Regions from separate parts of the Polaromonas aquatica genome, predicted to be linked through region 3. Evidence: predicted binding sites of a transcription regulator. Region 3 holds the regulator's gene; each other region holds the start of a gene.
The links. Region 3 encodes sigma-54, which starts transcription at its own class of promoters, with help from an activator protein. Its sites were predicted from a motif close to TGGCANGNAANCTGCTTT; they were not measured.
Positions count from the first base shown of each region.

Region 1: the regulator sigma-54 is predicted to act here: its motif matches at 1,482-1,499, upstream of ACFQND_RS03480 (collagen-like triple helix repeat-containing protein).
Region 2: the regulator sigma-54 is predicted to act here: its motif matches at 2,883-2,900, upstream of ACFQND_RS11845 (TorF family putative porin).
Region 4: the regulator sigma-54 is predicted to act here: its motif matches at 3,551-3,568, upstream of ACFQND_RS14340 (ammonium transporter).

Region 1 covers NZ_JBHSRS010000005.1:243,077-248,173, forward strand. The annotation lists gene ACFQND_RS03480 (collagen-like triple helix repeat-containing protein) at 12-1,448, opposite strand; gene ACFQND_RS03485 (MBL fold metallo-hydrolase) at 1,796-2,569, opposite strand; gene bamC (outer membrane protein assembly factor BamC) at 2,633-3,784, opposite strand; gene dapA (4-hydroxy-tetrahydrodipicolinate synthase) at 3,802-4,686, opposite strand; gene ACFQND_RS03500 (class I SAM-dependent methyltransferase) at 4,822-5,097, opposite strand, start outside.
Region 2 covers NZ_JBHSRS010000018.1:709,094-714,190, forward strand. The annotation lists gene ACFQND_RS11835 (HdeD family acid-resistance protein) at 1-1,179, shown strand, start outside; gene ACFQND_RS11840 (YifB family Mg chelatase-like AAA ATPase) at 1,201-2,745, opposite strand; gene ACFQND_RS11845 (TorF family putative porin) at 2,954-3,763, shown strand; gene glnK (P-II family nitrogen regulator) at 3,828-4,166, shown strand; gene ACFQND_RS11855 (ammonium transporter) at 4,207-5,097, shown strand, end outside.
Region 3 covers NZ_JBHSRS010000018.1:179,204-184,300, forward strand. The annotation lists gene ACFQND_RS09300 (THUMP domain-containing class I SAM-dependent RNA methyltransferase) at 1-717, opposite strand, end outside; gene ACFQND_RS09305 (RNA polymerase factor sigma-54) at 944-2,491, opposite strand; gene lptB (LPS export ABC transporter ATP-binding protein) at 2,649-3,464, opposite strand; gene lptA (lipopolysaccharide transport periplasmic protein LptA) at 3,472-4,113, opposite strand; gene ACFQND_RS09320 (thiol:disulfide interchange protein DsbA/DsbL) at 4,275-4,937, opposite strand; gene ACFQND_RS09325 (SPOR domain-containing protein) at 5,032-5,097, opposite strand, start outside.
Region 4 covers NZ_JBHSRS010000077.1:18,658-23,754, reverse strand. The annotation lists gene ACFQND_RS14355 (crotonase/enoyl-CoA hydratase family protein) at 1-411, opposite strand, end outside; gene ACFQND_RS14350 (phosphate/phosphite/phosphonate ABC transporter substrate-binding protein) at 563-1,390, opposite strand; gene ACFQND_RS14345 (hypothetical protein) at 1,532-1,993, opposite strand; gene ACFQND_RS14340 (ammonium transporter) at 2,026-3,507, opposite strand; gene ACFQND_RS14335 (pseudouridine synthase) at 3,634-4,200, shown strand; gene ACFQND_RS14330 (sulfite exporter TauE/SafE family protein) at 4,627-5,097, shown strand, end outside.

The DNA.
Region 1 (5,097 bases), on a different contig from region 3:
CCGGCTCCTCCTTATTTTTTGAGTCCGCCGGTCAGGCCTCCGAGCAGGTTGAGTACAGGCGTCAGCACATTGTTAGTTGTGGCGTTGCCTCCCGTCAACCCACCCGTGACACCGGCCACAAGCCCGGTCACAGGCGCCAACGCACCGCCCGGAGATGAAGCGCCGCCGGTCAGGCTACCGGCAAGACCTGTCACCGGCGCGAGCAGGCCTGCGCCGGCACCGCCAGAGTCCAGGCCACCCAGCAAGCCCGTAACGGGAGCCAACAGATTGTTTGGCGAGCCGCCGCCAGTGCTGCCCAAGCCGCCAAGCAGTCCGGTAACTGGCGAGAGCAGGCCACCGGCCGGACTGGTTCCGCTCCCCAGCCCCCCAGTCAATCCACCGACAAGATCAGTCACCGGTGAAAGCAGTCCTGACGACCCCGCATTCCCTGCGCCCAGGCCGCCCAGCAGGCCTGTTACCGGCGCAAGCGGATTGCCTGTCGAGCCACCATTGCCCAGGCCACCAAGCAATCCGGTTACCGGCGTGAGCAGGCCCAGTCCGGACGACCCATAGCCAGGCGTTCCCGACGGTGTCACGACGGCGCCACCCAGTATGGCTACGCTTGCGCCGGTGTTGGCGACGACCTGGCCGACGGGGCTTATCACCGGCGTCTTGCCATCGCCGGTGACCCGAACACCCAGCTGATTCACCGTGCCGCCGACGGTGGTGAGCAGGTTGGCAACCGGCCGGCCTAGGCCGCTTGTTTCACCGACCCGCTCTGTTGTCTGGAGCAGCCCGATGGTGATGGGCACGACCACATTGCTGGCTGTGCGGGTGACCTGCTGAACCACGCCGCTGTCCAGCGTGTTGCCAAGACCGACGCCGAGGTTGCTGACGCCCACGCCGGTTTTGTCGACCAGGTTGCCCACAATGCCGGGTTGTGGCACACCTGCCGAGACGCCTTTTCCCAGCACGCTGACAGCCTGCCCGGTGTTGACCACCACGCCTTCCAAAGAACCCACGGTGACGCCGACGGGGTTCTCTACCTTGCCCAATTGGCCCAGGCCCTTGGTCAGGCCTGTGCCCAGAGAGTCGACCGCATCGCCAACTTTTACCAGTGCGCCGCCGGCACTTTGCGTGAGGGGGTTGTTCAGCCCACCCGGCAAGGCTGCGACCAGTTGCGTACCCAGGGTGCCGACAGCGCCGCCCAGCGTGCTTGTCGAGTTGCCGGTTTGCTGGATCACGCCGTTGACGGGGCCGAGTACCTCGGCATTTGGCGTGACGAATGGGGTGCCACCACCACCACCACCTCCTCCTCCTCCTGGGTTTGCCGTACCAGAAGCGCCAGCAGCACCGGGAGCACCGGGAGCACCATTGCTGGCGCAGCCAGTGAGCCCCAGAAGAATAGCGACACCCGTCGCCACCAGGCTGCGTCGCAGCGTCAAATCGTTCAAGTAACCGTTGACCATATTGACCTCCAGAAGTAAACGTGAGATCAATACAAGGCAACATGCATGCCGACGGGTGACTACTGCGTCAATTGTTCTGTGTCAACATGCAAGTCATTGATTTAAAAGGGGAAAAATAAACTTCGAATTCTGACGAATATTGGTTCCAGCCAAAAATAAGCGTATGTTTCGTAACGCGCGGTTATCTTTTCGTAACGTTTGCCGTAACGTTTGCCTCAATGTCACGGCGAGCAAACCATACAAATACCCAGGCAACTGATGCGAGGCGACCCTGCGGCGCTACGCGGGTTTCTACCTCCATGTTTAGGCGCTCACCTCATTTGTTTCTGTACCACCTGGTCCCGTGCTCAGGCCTGCAGCCAGCCACACCCGTTGTCCGGGCCTGCCACAACAATGTCGCCTTCCGTGCAGGACAGGGCTTCTGCAAGCATGGCTTGAGCCAGTGCCGGGCGGTTGTTTTGCACGCTTAGATGCGCAGCTACGACATGCCTGAGGCCTGGATTTTTTACCGTGTGTGCGACCTCGGCTGCTGCCGTGTTTGACAGGTGGCCGTAGGGGCCAGCGACCCGTTTTTTCAGGAAGGCAGGGTAGGTCGACTGCGCCAGCATCTCCGCATCGTGGTTGCACTCCAGCAGCAGCGCGTTGCAGGCTTCCAGATGCGCCATGACATGCGCCGTGGCATGGCCCAGATCGGTCAGGATGCCGAGTTTTGAGGCGCCGTCTGTGCAACTGAGTTGCAGGGGCTCCCTGGCGTCGTGCGGCACTGTAAAGGGCATTAGTTGAAGGCCGCCGAGGTTTATGGCATCGCCATCACGGGCGATGTGCAGCAGGCCATCAAAATCAGGGGACCCGATGGCCGCATGGGTGCCGCGGCTCATCCATACAGGAATCCTGTAGCGCAGGGCCAGCGCCCGGGCGCAGCCTATGTGGTCTCCGTGCTCATGGGTGATGAACACTGCGTGGACATCCTGGGGCTGCAGCCCCGCTTGCCCGAGGCGATGCGACAGGTGTTTGAGCCCCAGCCCACAATCAATTAAAAGCCGGAACGGCACAAGCCCGCTTGCTTCGACCAGCGTGGCGTTGCCTGAACTGCCGCTGCCCAGGCTTTTGAATCTCAACACGGGTCCAGCGTCGGTGCGTGGCGTGGCCGCGGTCGCAGGGTTGCCACGCGTCGCGCCGTCTTGTTATTTAAGGTCGTCGGCAATCACCTGAACAATGCGTTGGGCATTGGCTGAGGCTTCAGGGGCACCTTGGGCATTCAGCACGGACACCGTCGTGGCATTGGCCTGGCTCTTCACGGTAATGCGGTACTTGAGCGGTGGCACGGAAGGGGCGGAACCGCTGAAGAGTTTTGCAAAGAACCCGGGCTCCTTGGCATCGGTAACGGGGGCTACATAACGTACGAAATAAGTGCCTTGTGCCCGGTCACGGTCTTCTACAGTGAAGCCCGTGCGGTCCAGTGCCAGACCAACGCGGCGCCAAGCGCGGTCAAAGTCTTCATCCATCTGGACGACGGGTGTGCCATTGACATTGGCGATACGTGAAGTGGGTTGCGAGGCGCCCGCAGCGATCAGTGCCCTGGATTGCTCCTGGTTCACACCGAGCTTGACCATCAGGCGGCGCAAGAATTCGGCTTCAAGTTCCGGGTCGGATGGCCGGGCCTGCCATGTTGTGTTGGCGCCTGCCTGGCCTGCATTGGTATTGTTGGTGTTGAGGGTTTCTATCATGCCCCTGTGGCTGATGTAAATCTCGGTTCCCCCGGCAGCATTGCGCTCCAGGCGCGTGCGGAACTTGTCGCGTTCGCCGGTGGAGTACAAACCGTCAAACACCTTGCCTATGGTTGAACGGATGAAGTCCTGCGGGAGCTTGGCGCGGTTTTCAGCGTAGTCGGTTTCCATGATGCCGAGGTTTTCCTGGTCCAGCGACAGCAGGAAGCCGCTTTCCAGCCAGAAGTCGCGCACCGGGCTCCAGAGCTTGTCGGCGGGGCGGTTGACGACCAGCCAGCGCTGGTTGCCGGCGCGCTCAATCCGTACATCTCCGACAGAGGTGGCTGCGACCGGAACGGTCTGGGAGGATGCCTGGCCTACCTGGAAGGCATTGGCGCTGACGGCCGTGCCCGGCACCACGTAGCGCGTTTCCCTGGAAAGCTGTGTCAGGTCGGGTGGAACATCCAGCGAAGGGCCTGCCTTGCCGTTCGATTTGTAATCGATCTTGTCACCCTGCATCAGGTCGCTGACGGTAGAGCAGCTTGCCAGCAGCAATGTGACCATCAGTATCGAGGCGGTTGCCGCGTTTTTTGCCGTCCACAATCCAGTGCGTTGTTGCAATGTCTTCACTTGGGGTTCCTTAAAAATCAGATCAAACCGCAAAGGCGCAACGCGCCCTCGACAGTTGCTTCATTCGACGTTTCCAGCGGGGTCATGGGCAGGCGCAGGGTTGGGCCACAAAGGCCCATGCGGGCCATGGCCCATTTGACGGGAATCGGATTCGCTTCGACAAACAGGTTTTTGTGCAGGGGCAGCAACTTCAGTTGCAGTTCCATGGCGCGTTTCGCATCACCTGCGATTGCCGCCACGCACAACTCGTGCATCAATTTCGGGGCAATGTTGGCGGTCACGCTGATGTTGCCCTGTCCGCCGCACAGCATCAGGGCCACTGCCGTCGGATCGTCGCCGGAATACACCGCAAAGCCCTTGGGCACTTCCTTGATGAGCCATTGTGCACGTTCGATATTGCCGGTGGCTTCCTTGATGCCGACGATGCCCGGTATTTGCGCCAGGCGAAGGACGGTGGCGTGCGCCATATCGGCCACGGTGCGGCCGGGCACGTTGTAAAGCACGGTGGGCAGGTCGCCCACGGCTTCGGCAATTGCCTTGAAGTGCAGGTACTGGCCTTGCTGCGTCGGTTTGTTGTAGTAGGGCACGACCTGCAACTGGCTGTCGGCGCCTACCTGTTTTGCGAATTTGGCCAGCTCGATGGCTTCGGCCGTCGAGTTGGCGCCACAGCCGGCCATGATGGGCACGCGCCCGGCAGCCTGTTCGACAGACACGCGAATGATCTCGCAGTGTTCTTCAACATTGACGGTAGGCGATTCGCCGGTGGTGCCGACCACACCTATGCAGTCGGTGCCCTCGGTGACATGCCAGTCCACCAGCTTGCGCAGGGTGGGGTAGTCAACTCTGCCGTCTTCATGCAAGGGTGTCGCCAGTGCAACGATGCTGCCAGTAAGGGTTTTCATGTCTTGGATGTAACTTGTCGGGGTGGTCGGTGGCCTGGCTCGGGATTTGTACAGACCGGTCCAAAAACCAATCTAGCATTCTACCCAGAGCCCGGTCAGACTCTGGCCGGGCTTTTGGGTTCCCAGGGTGGTTTCTCAGGGCAAGTGATAGCGCGGCGGGATTTGTTGTGTCTGTGGGGATGCGCCTGCAACCCGTTCTGCGGGAGGGCGTACCGCTGCAATGCGCTGGATAAACCGCGCTGGCCGTCCCAGCGGCGTTGCGGATTCGTCCTGGAAGCCTTCTTCAAAAGCAACCACTCGCAAATCCTTGCAGATATCGAGCAATTCGCCGGGGCGCAGCAAAAAATCCGGGCGGGACGGCTTGCCCACGGTTTCATTGCCCTGCGTAAAGGTTTCGTAAATCAGCACGCC
Region 2 (5,097 bases), 530 kb from region 3:
GTGCTGGGCACCTTGCTGCTGTTGCAGGGCCTGGTGGAAATCGCTGTGGGTGCCACCCACACGCGGGCCCGCCGCCGGTTCGAGATGCTGCGTGGCACGGCCATGGTGGTTTTTGCCAGCCTGCTGCTGGATTTCCCGTGGGACAACGCGCTGACCACCAGTTTTCTTTTTGCTTCTGCCTTTATTTTTAACGGCCTGGTCCGGATTGTTTCCAGCCTGCTCATCCGCCATCCGGGCTGGCGTACATCCCACCTGATCGGCTGGGGCTATCTGCTGATGGCACTCTTGCTGGCCACCAATTGGCCACTTCCTGCCGAGATGAACGTCTCGTTTTGTGTGGGCATGGCCTTGATGGCCGGAGGTTTTGTGCTGGTGCGGGGGGCCTGGCGCCTGCGGCGGCTGCCGGCCGGCTCAAGGCTCGCGGCCATTGAACTCTACCAAAGGAAACGGGAGGCTTCGCCGGATGTCCCGCATGCTGCCCCGGCCCCGGTGTCAGAAAAACAGGGTGCGGAGCCCATGGTGGTTCATGTCTGGACCGCTTTGGACGTGGTGAACGATGAGCGCGTCCGGCTCCCGCTGATTGAGCGGTATATCTTTTCCCTCTCGCGCAAGGGCAGTGTTTCGACCGGCCATGTGGCCCTCGAGTGCGGTCCCGGCCTGTATATCAGCCACCATCCGCGCATACGCCTGTCCATCACACAGAAAAACGTGGTCCATCAGGTCCGGGCCACCAGCAGCAATGACCACCCCGGCATGTGGTTGCCATCCTATGCGCAGGAGGCAGAGGCCACGCGTCCATCGACTTTCCGTATCCGTTTTCGTGTGTTCAACCCGGATCACCTGGAGGCGTTCTGGCAAGCCTACCAGCGCAACGACACCTATAACCTGACGCACCGCAACTGTTCTGTGGCCGTGACAGAGGCCATTGACGCTGCGGTGGAGGGGGTTTTTGCCGACAAACCGTTCTGGCGTACCTTGTTGCGGCTGGCTGTGCATCCAGACATGTGGCTGGCGGGAAGTGTGCGGGTACGTGCGGAGTCCATCGCGTGGACCCCGGGCCTGGCGCTTGACTACGTCAGCGCGATCCGGCGCATCACCCACCCGCAGCGCGACCTCAAGCTGAACCTGTCGCGGTGGTGGAAGGCGTGGCGGCGGCGCGCCCCCAAAAAGGACCTGTGAAGAAAGGCCGCTGGTAGGGGGTCAGTGCGCGGCCTTGAGCGCCCGGCGGTATTGGACGGCTTCTGCCAGATGCGAGACCTGCACGGCAGGCGCATCGGCCAGGTCGGCAATCGTGCGTGCCACTTTCAGGCAGCGGTGAATGCTCCGGCCTGACCAGCCCAGGCGGGCTGCAGCCGTGTTGAGGAATTTCGCGGCTGCATCGTCCAGCCTGCACTGCTCGTCAATCGCCTGGCCGTCCAGCGCCTGGTTGGTGCCGCCCTGGCGCTTAATGGCGTGTTCACGTGCCTTGACCACACGGACCCGGATGGCCCCGGTGCTCTCGCCCGGTGCCGTGTTGACCAGTTCGTCGGCAGCCAGGCTGCCAACCTCCACATGCAGGTCAATCCGGTCCAGCAAGGGCCCGCTGAGCTTGCCCTGGTAGCGCGATACCTGGTCGGGCGAGCAGCGGCACGCCCGCAGGTGGGAGCCGAGATATCCGCAAGGGCAGGGGTTCATGGCGGCGACCAGCTGGAAGCGGGCCGGGAACTCCGCGCGCTGGGCGGCGCGCGAGATGGTGATGTGGCCGGACTCCAGCGGCTCCCTGAGTGCTTCAAGCGCGGCCCTTGGAAACTCGGGGAGTTCATCGAGGAACAGGACGCCCCGGTGGGCCAGTGATATTTCACCCGGGCGCGGTGGTGAGCCGCCGCCTACCAGTGCCACGGCGCTGGCTGTGTGGTGTGGCGCACAGGTTGGCCTGAGCGCCCAGCTGGCCAGTGAAAAGCGTCCACCAAGTGAGGCGACGGCCGCGCTTTCCAGCGCTTCCTCGGTGGTCATGGCGGGCAGCAAACCTGCAAAGCGCTGCGCCAGCATGGACTTTCCCGACCCGGGAGCACCCATCATCAGGATGCTGTGGCCGCCCGCCGCAGCAATCTCCAGCGCGCGCCTGGCCGCCGCCTGGCCCTTGACGTCGGCCATGTCTGCATAGGGCGCGTGCAGCTGCGGCTCGCCGGGCTGTACCCGGCTCCAGCCGTCCAGCACCTCGGGGATCAGGTCGCCGGGCAGGAATTGCCTGACAACATCCAGCAAATGGTGCGCCTTGTAAATCTCGGCCCCGGGCACCAGGCCGGCTTCCTGGGCGCTGCTTTCTGGCAGGACCAGCCTGGGTGGCGGGCCGTTGACGTCGCTGGCGTTGCCGTTGATCGCCAGGCTCATGGCCAGCGCGCCGCGAACGGGTCGCAAGTCGCCGCCCAGCGACAACTCCCCGGCAAACTCATAGCCCTGCATCTTTTGGGAGTCGATCTGACCGCTGGCCGCCAGTATGCCCAGCGCGATGGGCAGGTCGAAGCGGCCGGAATCCTTGGGCAGGTCTGCGGGTGCCAGATTGACAGTTATCCGCTTATTCGCCGGAAACTCCAGACCGGTGTTCTGGATGGCTGAACGCACCCGCTCACGGGCTTCCTTGACTTCGGTCTCAGCCAACCCGACCAGCGTGAAACTGGGCAATCCATTGGCCAGATGCACCTCCACGCATACAGGCCGTGCCTCCATGCCAAGCAGGGCACGACTATGCACTAAAGACAAGCTCATCAAGGGGCTCCCGTTCTGAATGCTTCAAGGTTGTGCGCAATGGATGCGCCAACTTGGTGCGGTATGGTTTTTAAGGCTACAGGTGTAACGTGCCTGCGGGTGAACTGGTGGACCGGCCTTCCTGTGGTAATTAGCCTTGGCACGGTACATGCTAGACGGTACTCGCTTGAATAGTCTTGCTAACTTTTACAACCTTGCGGAGCACCTCATGAAACTTGTCCCCGTCCAGATCGCACTTGCAACAACCTTGGCCCTGTCTGGCGCCGCGTTCGCACAAACCGCTGCACCCGCTGCCCCGGCAGCCGAGGCATCCCCCCTGTCGTTCAACATCGGCCTGACCACCAATTACAAGTACCGCGGCCAGGACCAGGACACCTCGCGTACATCGGCCTTCAAGCCGGCGCTGCAGGGCGGCGTCGACTACGCATTTGCCAGCGGGTTTTACCTCGGCAACTGGAACTCGACCGTGGGCTTCACCGATCCTGACGTGGCCAACACCACCGGCAAACGCGCCCGGCTGGAGATGGACTTCTACGGCGGCTACAAGTGGTCGGTCGGCGACTGGGGTTTTGATGTCGGCGCGCTGCAGTACTACTACCCGAATGCCACCAAGGCAAACACCACCGAGGTTTATGTCGGTACCAGCTACGGACCGTTCTCGGCCAAGTACTCCAATACGGTGTCCAAAGGCTACTTCGGAACCGGTTACGCCACCAATGACGGCCGCGGCACGCAATACCTGAATGTCGCTTTTGCCAAGGAAGTGGCGCCCAACTGGACCCTCAAGGCCGCGATTGGCCAGACTTACTTCACAAGCGCGGTCAAGGCTGGCGGTGTGCCAAATTACACCGATTACAGCCTTGGCGCTTCCTATGACCTCGGCAACGGCCTTGCGCTGGGTGGTTATGTGCAGGGCGGAACCAACGCCAATAACGCGGCGTTCAACTACACCGCTGGCGGCAGCACGAAGTCGCTGAATAAGAGCACCCTGATTTTCACCCTGACAAAAACCCTGTAATGTGGCGGGAGCAGCGGTACGTCGTGTTGCTGCTCCGGTCGATCACTCTGTAGGAAACCTGAACATGAAACTCGTTACAGCCATCATCAAACCGTTCAAGCTGGATGAGGTGCGTGAAGCACTCTCCGGTATTGGCGTTCAAGGTATCACGGTCACGGAAGTCAAGGGCTTTGGCCGCCAGAAAGGGCACACCGAGCTTTACCGCGGCGCAGAGTACGTGGTTGATTTCCTGCCCAAGGTCAAGATTGAAGCCGCCGTGTCCGACGATCTGGTCGACCGTGTCATCGAAGCTGTGGAAGGCGCCGCGCGCACCGGCAAGATTGGCGACGGCAAGGTGTTTGTCTACAACCTGGAGCAAGTAGTGCGCATCCGTACCGGTGAGACCGGCAAGGAAGCGCTGTAAGGAACTGCCCTTTTACAAGCCTAAAAAAGAGAACACTGACATGAAAAAACTACTTGTTTCCCTTGCTTTGGGGTTCAGCCTGCTGGCCACCGGCGCGGCCGTGCTGGCCCAGGCGCCAGCGGCAGCGCCGGCCGCTTCCGCCGTTGAGGCCAAACCTGCCGAGGCAGCGGCATCCGACGCAGCACCAGCTGCCATGGCTGCGGCTCCTGCTGCCGCTGCTGCACCGGCGCCTGCCGCACCTGCTGCAGCGCCGGCCCCCAAGCTGGACTCCGGCGACACGGCCTGGATGCTCACCTCCACATTGCTGGTGATCCTGATGACCATCCCCGGCCTTGCGCTGTTTTACGGCGGTCTCGGCCGCTCCAAAAACATGCTCTCCGTGCTAGTGCAGGTTTTTGTGATCTTCTCGTTGATCAGCATCCTGTGGGCCTTCTATGGATACAGCCTGGCCTTCTCCGGTGACGGCAATTATTTTGGCGGCCTGGACAAGATATTCCTCAAAGGTGTCACGATCGAAACCTTCGGTGCGCTGACCACCATTCCTGAATATGTCTTTGTTGCATTCCAGGGCACGTTTGCCGCCATTACCGTGGCGCTGATCGTCGGTGCCTTTGCCGAGCGCGCCAGGTTTTCTGCCGTGCTGCTGTTCGCGGTCCTCTGGTTCACCTTCAGCTACGTGCCGATTGCCCACATCGTCTGGGGTGGCGGTTTGCTGGGCAAGGACGGCGCGCTGGACTTTGCCGGCGGTACCGTGGTTCACATCAACGCCGGTGTCGCTGGCCTGGTGGGTGCTTATATGGTTGGCAAGCGCCTCGGTTACGGCAAGGAAGCGTTCACGCCGCACTCCCTGACCCTCACGATGGTTGGCGCCTCGCTGCTGTGGGTCGGCTGGTTCGGCTTCAATGCCGGTTCCGCTGGCGCTGCCAACGGC
Region 3 (5,097 bases):
GTGGGGCTGGAAGGGCAAATACTTCTGGAAGGCAAACCGGCGGTTGATACCCGGCGCGATGTTGCAGGCGATCTGCGCGGCCTCTATCGCAATCGTGCCGGAGCCGCAGCACGGGTCATACAGCGGCACGCCGTCCTTGCACAACTGGTCCCAGCCGCTGGCGGCGATCATGGCGGCGGCCAGGGTTTCTTTCAGCGGGGCGTCGCCCTTGTCCTCGCGCCAGCCGCGCTTGAACAGCGGCTCACCCGAGGTGTCTATGTAGATGGTGACGGTGTCGGTGGTCAGGTGCACATAAACGCGAACATCGGGCCAGCGCGTGTCCACATCGGGACGCACATCGAACTTGGTGCGAAAGCGGTCGGCAATCGCGTCCTTGATCTTGAGCGCCGCAAAGTTCAGGCTGGTCAGCGGGCTGTGCTGCGCGGTGATCTCGACCTTGAAGGTCTGCTTCGGCGTGAACCAGATTTCCCAGGCAACATTGGCTGCCGCGTTGTACAGGTCCTGCTCGCTGCGGTACTGGTTGTGCTGCAGCTCGATCAGCACACGCTGCGCCAGGCGGCTGTGCAGGTTGAGCTGCAAGGCGTCGCGCCATGAGCCTTGCAGTTGCACGCCGGCGCGCCAGGCTTTGCCCTGGATGCCGGTGACACGCTGGACTTCGCTGGCCAGCAAGGCCTCGACGCCGGCGGCGCAGGGCAAAAATAATTGAAGTTGATTCATAAATTATGGGTTGCCCTTGGGGCGTATCAAACCATACTCTTTTCAAACAGGGGCCGCGGGACTGGCTTGGCCAGACCGCAGGCGCAGCGGCCCCCTCGGGGCTGGAGCCTGCGGCTCCAAACCTGCTTGAGCAGGTTTGGACAGGCGACAGAAGCGAAGCCTCTGGCGAGCGGCGGCCTGCAAGGTGCAGAGAGCGACACGCAGTGCGCGAACGTGGGGGCCATATTCACAGGGATTTGCGCAGGCTGGCAGGTGCAATGCGCAGGGCTTCGCGGTATTTGGCCACGGTGCGGCGGGCGCATTCGATGCCCTGCTCCTTGAGCATTTCGGAAATCTGGTTGTCGCTGAGCGGTTTGTTGCTGCTCTCGGATGTGACGAACTGCTTGATCAGCGCACGCACCGCCGTGCTGGAGGCATTGCCGCCGGTCTCGGTGCCCAGGGCTGAGCCAAAGAAATACTTGAGCTCAAAGGTGCCGAAGGGCGTGCTCATGTATTTGGCCGTCGTCACGCGCGAGATGGTGGACTCGTGCAGGCCCAGCTCGTCGGCGATCTCGCGCAGCACCAGCGGGCGCATGGCCAGCTCGCCGTGCGTGAAAAAGTTCTTTTGCCGCTCGACGATGGCAGTGCTGACGCGCAGTATGGTGTCAAAACGCTGCTGGATGTTCTTGATGAACCAGCGTGCTTCCTGCAGGCGCTGCTGCAGTGCCTGGCCGTTCTGGCCCTTGTGCTGCTTCAGCGCATTCGCGTAAATGTCGTGCACGCGCAGGCGCGGCATGACGTCGCCGTTGAGCGTGACCTTGAAGCCCCGGCCGGACTTGACCACGATGACGTCAGGCACGACAAGGTTTCGCTCGACATTCACAAAACGGCGCCCGGGCTTGGGATCCAGCCTGCCAATCAGGGCGATCGCGCCCTTGATGACCGTATCGGGAAAACCGCACAGCTGCGACAGGCGCTTCACGTCGCGCTTGGCCAGCAGCTCCATCGGCTGCCGGCACATGGCCATCGCGGCCCGGGTTTCGTCGCCATCCTTGCAGTCAAGCAGTTGCAGGCCCAGGCACTCGGCCAGGTTGCGCGCGCCTACGCCGGCAGGCTCCATGTGGTGCAGGAGGTTCAGCGCCATGGCGAAATGCTGCTCCAGCTCTTCGGCCTGTTCGAGGTCGTCGCCCGCAAGACCGCTGGCCAGCGAAGCCAGGCTGTCTTCAAGATAGCCGTCATCGTTGAGCGACTCGATCAGGAAATGCAGCGCCGCACGATCGTCTTCCGACAGCCGCAGGCCAAGGGCCTGCCGGTGCAGGTGGTCCTGCAGCGACTCATGGCCGTGCGCCAGGTCCGAGGCCTCGGCATCGCTGTCGTCGGAATTGCTCTTGCGCGGCAATGCATCGCCGCCCCATTCGCTGTCGTCAGGCGCGGACTCCACGCTGCCGTCACCGTCCCAGCTTTCCTCCAGTTTGGCCTCGGAGCTGATCTCGGCCGTGGTTTCGGAGTCGTTCTGGCTTGTGGCCGCCGTTTCATGCGCACCACCAGCTATCGATTCCATAGCAGACTCAAACTCCTGGTTGTCCTGGCTGACCGGCGTGTTGGTGTGGTCCAGGCCAAACTCTTCACGCGGCGCGGCTTCCTCCGTGACTTCCAGGAAAGGGTTTTCATCGAGCATCTGCTCGACTTCCTGGCTCAGCTCAAGCGTGGAGAGCTGCAGCAGGCGGATCGACTGCTGCAACTGCGGCGTCAGCGCCAGATGCTGCGAGACGCGTAGCGAAAGACCCTGTTTCACGACAGTTCCGGGCGCCCACGGTAGGACGAAGTGAGCGCGCCACGGAAGGGAGCTAATTCACAAGCATGGGCCGCGGAACCGGCTTTGCCGGGCCGCAGGCGCAGCCCCCTGAGGGGGGAGGGAGCTACACGAAGTGAGCGACAACGGGGGGGAGTCATTACATCCTGAAATGCTCACCGAGATAGACACGGCGCACATCGGCGTTGTTGACGATCTCCGAAGGCGTGCCTTTGGCCAGCACATGCCCATCACTGATGATGAAGGCGTGGTCGCAAATGCCCAGCGTCTCGCGGACGTTGTGGTCGGTGATGAGCACGCCTATGCCGCGCGACTTCAGGAAACCGATGATGCGCTGGATCTCGATCACCGCAATCGGGTCGATGCCCGCAAAAGGCTCGTCCAGCAGGATAAAGCGCGGCTGGGTCGCCAGCGCCCGCGCGATCTCGACCCGGCGGCGCTCACCGCCGGACAGGGCCAGCGCCGGCGAGTCGCGCAAATGGTCGACCCGCAAGTCCTTGAGCAGCGCGTCAAGGCGCTGCTCGATGTCGGCCTGGCCCAGTGGTTTGCCCGCACTGTCATGCTGCAGCTCCAGCACGGCACGCACGTTGTCCTGCACCGAGAGCTTGCGAAAAATCGAGGCTTCCTGCGGCAGATAACTCAGGCCCAGGCGCGCGCGGCGGTGAATCGGCATGTGCTCCACCGAGTTGCCGTCAATCGTGATCTCGCCTGCATCGGCGCGAACCAGGCCGACGATCATGTAAAACGAAGTGGTCTTGCCCGCGCCATTGGGGCCCAGCAAGCCCACGACCTCACCGCTTTGCACGGCCAGCGACACATCCTTCACCACCTTGCGGCTGCCGTATGACTTTTGCAGGCCGGTGGCGATCAGGCGGCTGGGCGGCTCGCCGGGCGCCGACGCCGCCGCATCCACCACAAACTGTTCTGTTTCAGCGTTCGAAGTACGCAATTCCATGGCGGCCTTAATTCTTCTCGGAGCCCAGCGCCGGGCTGGGGCGCAGGCTGGGCGATGGCCCGGCGGCCGGAGGAGCAGGCGTTGCGGTGCCGCCGGCTGCAGAAGCCTTGCTGCGCGGCGACAGCAGGGCGCGGACACGGCCGCTGGGGTTGGTGGCGGAGCGGTTTTGCGGGCCGCCATCAACCGTGAACACATCCGTGACGTTGTCGTAATTGATCTGGGAGCCGGTGGACTCATCCGCCAGCACGGCGCCGTTGTAACGGCGCAGCACGGCGTTGCGGATGAATTTGACGACATCGGGCCGGCTGTCGTACTCGATGCGTTCGGACTCGCCTTCGATGAACTCGTCCAGCCCGTCGCGCTTTTTGCGGTAAAAAGCCAGCTTGCCCGGGGCGGCGATCACGATGGCCTTCTGGTAGCCCTCCGGGTCCTGGGTGACGTCAACCCGTTCGCCGCGAATGATGGTTGTACCCTTGGTAATGACCACGTTGCCGGTAAACACGCTGGTTTGTTTCAGGTCGTCGTACCGCAAGGCGTCGGACTCGGCGTTCATCGGCATGTCCCGGTCGGCCTGCTCAGCGGCGGCCGGGAACACGGCCAGCGCAATGACGGCCGCGGCGACAGCCATTAAATAGGTGGGGTATTTCATAAAGGCACGAATCTTGCTGCGTGAAGGTTGGCTTGATTGTAGCCACCCAAGCTGGCGAAAGCCGCTTATTCAGGACCCGATGCCGGGCTTTGCAAATAAAAAACCCGCCGGATCAGGGCGGGTTTGTCTCAAGGCCATCTGGAGAGTTGGCCGTGGCGGCTTTATTTGCCTTTGCGTGCCAGGCCAATCAGGTAATCCGTCACCACCAGGGCGCGCTCCATGGTCTGGGCCAGGGAGCCGGAGGTGTAATAACGGCCGGCAACGCCCATCGCCGGCACGCCGTCAACCTTGTACATATCCTGCAACTGCGTGGCCTTGCGCACCTTGGTCACCACCGGGAAGGAGTTGTAGGCTTCGACAAATTTGGCCTTGTTGATGCCCTGCTTTTCCGCCCAGGCGGCTACCTGGTCGGCCGTAGCCAGAGGCTGTTTTTCAACGTGGATCGCGTAAAACACCTTTTTGTGCAGCTCCTCGACCTTGCCCATGCTTTCCAGCACGTAATACAGGCGCTGCTGCGGCTCAAAGTCAGGCCGGAACGACACCGGGGCGCGCCGGATATAGAGGTCTTTGGGCGCTTTTTTGATCCAGGCTTCGAGTTGCGGCTCAAAGGCATTGCAGTGAGGGCAGCTGTACCAGAAGAACTCGACCACCTCGATCTTGCCGGCAGGCGCTTCTGTCGATGCGGGTTTGTCCAGCACCAGGTAGTCACTGCCTTCCTGCGGCGGTTTGCCCTGGGCCTGTGCGGCTGTGGAAAACGCCATCGTGCCGCCCAATGAGGCGGCAGCAACTGTTGCGGCTGAAAGCGAAAACTCACGTCGTTGCATTAATTTTTCTCCTGGATATCACAAAACAGCTCAAAACTTGCCGGCCCGGAACACCCGGGCAGGACAGGGATTGAACACGCCTGCCCGAAAAAGTTCAGCGCTGGACCCTGACCAACGCGGTTTCCACGGCGTTGCTGTCCAGTTTTTCCTTGGTCTTGTC
Region 4 (5,097 bases), on a different contig from region 3:
AAAAATGCCGCGCGAACCCTCGGGCAAGGCGTAAAAGGTGCTTTCGTCTGCAACACGTATGTGGCAGGCGCTCGCCAGTTCCAGGCCACCGCCAACCACCGCACCGTGCAGGGCGGCAATCACGGGCACCGGGCCGTACTGCACGCGCTCAAGCGCGGCATGCCACATGCGCGAGTGGTGCAGGCCCTGGCCGGCATCGCGCTCCTTGAGTTCACTCAGGTCCAGGCCGGCGCAGAAGTGCTCGCCTTCGCCGCAAAGCACGGCAGCCCTGGCCTCCCCGGGCAGGTTTTCAAGCTGGTCCCGCAGGGCAAGGATCAGGGCGTCGCCCAGCGCATTGCGCTTGGCGGGGCGTGACAGGCGGATCACGGCAATATCGCCGCGCATTTCGAAGTGGAGATCTTTGTTGGTCATGTGGCGCTTTCCGATAGGGCTGATTATGGTTATATGTAATAACCATTACAACGAGGTAAAAGCACTTTTCCTTCAGTACATACCCCTAGGGCGGTGACGGACGGAACCCGCCAGAAGGCCGGAATGGATCCGGTGGCGTGCGATCAGGCGATCAGAGATTCAGCCACTTGAGCAACTCGCGCATGCGTGGCTCTGAAGTTGTATCAAATTGCTCAACGCCAATCCGTTTGAGCAGCTCCTTGCCGGCTTCGCTGTCCGGCAATGCCAGCAACTCTAGCTGTATGGCCTTGAGCTGCTCCGGCTTTACCCTCTTGTTGGCGACCAGGGGGAAGTAAGGTTGCGACACACTCTTGTGCAGGATGCGGCCGCCGTCCTTTTCCCATTTTTTGGCGATGCCCGAATAGGAAGCCACGCCGCCCACGTCGGCAAACCTGTTGTCCAGGTAAAAACCGACGGCCGCCTGCTCACGGACAAACTGCACGTTTTCCTTGCCTATCAGGATGCCCTTGTCCCGGAGCTCGGCGGCGCAGAAGCGCGACATGTAGGCGACCTGTTCCGGCAGGGCGATGCGCTGGCCCTTCACGTCGTTGATGGTCTTCAGGGCCGAGCCCTTGGGAACAATGATGAAGCACTGGCCATCGGGCTTGGTGCTGGCAATGTAGCTGTAGCCATAGTCGCGCATGCCGCGGGCCGGATAGTCGCTGGGCCTGGCCATCACAAAGTCGAAGCGGCCCGTCTGCATGCCTTCTTCAAGCTGCCTGAACTCGCGCGCAAACACGACACTGACCTTGGATTTCATCGCCCGGCCTATGACTTCCGCCAGGCCCTGGTACTTGGCAATTACCTGCGCGTGGTCCAGCCCGCCCGAGGTTCCCTCACTGATGCCCAGGACCAGCTGCTGGGCCTGCGCACGCGCAGTACCGGCAGCCATGGAGATACTGATGCCCAGCGCAAGCATCGCCAAGATACGTGTGTGCATAAGCCCCCCGCTCCTGTCATCCAAAACAAACATGCTACTGTTTTGGCCGAAACGCCGTCAGCACATTTTGTTAATCGTTGTTACCAAAACAAACCCACAGTCAGTGGGTTTTGGTTGCTCAGGTGCACGGTATCCCTGCGCTCAGCGCAAACCTTTCACGTAACGCGGTGCGTTGGGATCGCGCGGCTTTTTCGGGTGGTTGGGATCGCCTTCGCCAAAAATCGCGCCGAAAGTTGATTCGATAAAACCCGACTCCGGGTAAACCTCCTCTTCGGTATTGACGGACTGGGCGCTTTGCCGGTCCGGCACCGGTGCGGATGAAACCACCGGCAGGCTGCGGTCCTTCACCGCATCGGACACCATACGGACCAGCGGCACGCGTTGTTTTGCATCCGGCGTCGCCATGATTTCCTCCAGCTTGTCAGCCCAGGCGGCCAGGTCCGGGTGCCCGTCTTCGGCCGCTTTCTCCCGCGCAAAGCGGGTGATCTCGGCCGCGTACTCCTGGTTGCTGGCCATCCACTCGGTATCGGTCACACGACCCGTCTTGCGGCGCAACAGCACATGCAGGTGGGCCGCAATAGCGATTTTTTCACTGGAAGGCATGGCGACGGTCCTCCAAAGTCAGAACTGGCGGGTCAGCTACCCAGGCGTTCGGCGTGCTGGGAAATATCAAGCCCATCAGTCTCCGAGGTTTCGCCCACACGCAGGCTCACAAGCAGCGAGGTGATCCACAAGGCCAGGCCTGTCATCAGGAAGCTGTAAAGCAGGACCGAACCGGCGCCGATGAACTGGATCAACACATCACCTTCGGAGCCCGAAATGGTCTTGCTGGCAAACACGCCCGTGAGCAGGGAACCCACAATGCCGCCAACGCCATGCACACCAAAGACGTCCAGCGAGTCGTCCGCATTCAGCAGTCGTTTGAGGCCGGTCGCGCCCCAGTAACAGGCGATGCCTGCAATCAGGCCTATCAGCAAGGCCGAGCGCGGCGATACAAAACCTGCCGCCGGGGTGATGGCGACCAGGCCCGCCACCAGGCCGGAACACAAACCCAGCAGGGAGGGACGGCGACGCACCAGCCACTCGGCCCCCATCCACGACAGGGCACCGGCTGCTGCTGCAATGTGGGTAACCGCCATGGCCAGGCCCGCACGGCCATCGGAGGCAACGGCGGAGCCGGCGTTGAAACCAAACCAGCCGACCCAGAGCATGCCCGCGCCGGCCATGGTCAGACCCAGGTTGACCGGAGAAAAAGGCTCACGGCCATAGCCCCTGCGCGGGCCGAGCACGTAGGCGCAGACCAGGCCGGCCACACCGGCATTGATGTGAACCACAGAGCCCCCGGCAAAATCCAGCACACCCAGGCGCGACAGCCAGCCGTTGGGCTCCCAGACCCAGTGGGCAATCGGCGCGTAGACGATCAGGGTCCACAGCGACATGAAGATCACCACGGCGGAAAAGCGCATACGCTCCACGAAAGCACCCACCACCAGCGCGGCGGTGATGATGGCAAAGGTGAGCTGGAACATGGCATAAACCGACTCGGGGATATTGGGCGCGATATGGCTGACGGCGACCTTCTGGCTGTCTTTTACATAGTCGAGCCCGGCAAACCAGAGCCGGTCCACGCCGCCTATGTAGTGCCCCAGCGCACCGCTACCGGGCGTGAAGGCGATTGAATACCCCACGGCAAACCACAACACGCTGACGATCGCGCAGATGGCGACGACGCAGGCCATGGCATTGAGCACGCTTTTGCGGCGTACCATGCCGCCATAAAACAGGGCGATGCCGGGCAGCGTCATCAGCAGCACCAGCGCGGTGGACGTCATCATCCAGGCGGTGTCTGCGCCGTTGAGAGTGGACGCGTCCACCAGGCCTGGCTGCGTCAGGGGCGCAGGGGCCGGGGCTGAAGCCGTCACTGCCGGCGCGGCTGCAGCAACGGCAGCCGCAGGCGGCGCCACAACAGCGTCAGAGGATGGTGTGGCCGGGGCAGGAGCGCTGGCAGCCGTTCCCGGCGTTGAGGCCACACTGACGGGCGCCTGGGCACCCGCCGGCTGGAATGCCAGCCCCATCCAGAAACACAGACCTACCGCAATGAACCGTTTGAGAGCCATACAGCGTGCGCCTTTCTTCCAATCAGCCAACAATTGGTAACAACACGCATAAGTCGTGCCAATGGCGCCAGTTCCATGCCAGCCCCGATCCAAAGGCACAAGAGGCGGGTGCTATGCTTCGCCGCCATGCATTCGCCCCCGGCCTCCCGCCTGATTCTTTTCAACAAGCCCTACGGCGTGCTGAGCCAGTTCACGCCTGAGGGCCGCTGGCGCGGGCTGAAAGACTTCATAGACATTCCCGACATTTATGTGGCCGGGCGGCTCGATGCCGACAGCGAAGGCCTGTTGCTGCTGACGAACGACGGCCAGCTGCAGGCGCGGATTGCCGACCCGCGCTTCAAGATGGAAAAGGTCTACTGGGTGCAGGTCGAGGGCCTGCCCGACGAGGCTGCGCTGCAAGCCTTGCGCCGCGGCGTGCAGCTCAACGACGGCATGACCCGACCGGCCAGTGCCCGCCTGATGGCCATGCCGCCCTCGCTGTGGGAGCGCAATCCGCCGGTGCGGTTTCGCCAGTCCATCCCGACGGCCTGGATAGAACTCGGCATACGCGAAGGCCGCAACCGCCAGGTACGGCGCATGACGGCGGCCGTGGGGTTTCCGACGCTACGGCTGATACGCGCCGCCATAGGCCCCTACACGCTGGAAGGCCTGGCGCCGGGGGCTTTACGCGAAAGCCCGGTGCTTCAGGGCTAGCGGTCCGCCGATTCGCTCATCAGCAGTTGAAGACCGCCAGAAGGACAGGCCATCCCCCGGCGGCCATAACCCCCCAAGGCTTCTCGGGTATAGGCCCGGGGGCGGGAAATCCCCAATGCACTATCCGGGTGCGCAGGCTACATTGGTGGTCTTGCCGACGAGCCTAGCTGCTCGCAAAGCGAGGAGCCGAGGAGACACGAGACAAAGCAAGAATGATTACACGCGGACAAACATTCCAAAAGATGTTGTTTTGCAAAAGCGCTGGTAACCCCAGCGCTTTTTTTATGCCTGTCGTTTTTTACCCCTGGCGCTGCTCCATTGCTGAAAGTATTGATGGAATTGGCCGCTGGCCGCCGTTCCACCTGCGCAGTCAGCTACCAAAACAATAGCAACCAGTAGCGCCTGCGCGATGAGACAATCACAGCCATGGAATTGCTGATTGTCTCCATCGCCTCGTTGCTGGCCGGTTTTGTGGACTCGATTGTGGGCGGCGGCGGCCTGATCCTGGTGCCTGCGCTGTTTGCGGTTTTCCCCACCACCCACCCGGCAACCCTGTTCGGTGTCAACAAGGGCGCATCGATCTGGGGCACGGCTGTCGCGACCGTCCAGTACTCCCGCCGCGTGGACCTGCGCTGGTCGGCGCTGCTGCCGGCTGCTGCGGCAGGTTTTGCCGGCTCGCTGGCTGGCGCCTGGCTGGTCACCGTCATATCCGCCGGCTTCCTGCGCAAGGCCTTGCCGTTTGTGCTGGTGGCCGTGCTGATCTACACCGTCGTCAAAAAAGACATGGGCCGCCACCATACGCCGCGCTTTAGCGGCATGGCCGAAACACTGGCGGCCTGCTGCATCGGGCTGGTGCTGGGTTTCTACGACGGTTTTTTTGGCCCCGGCACGGGCAGC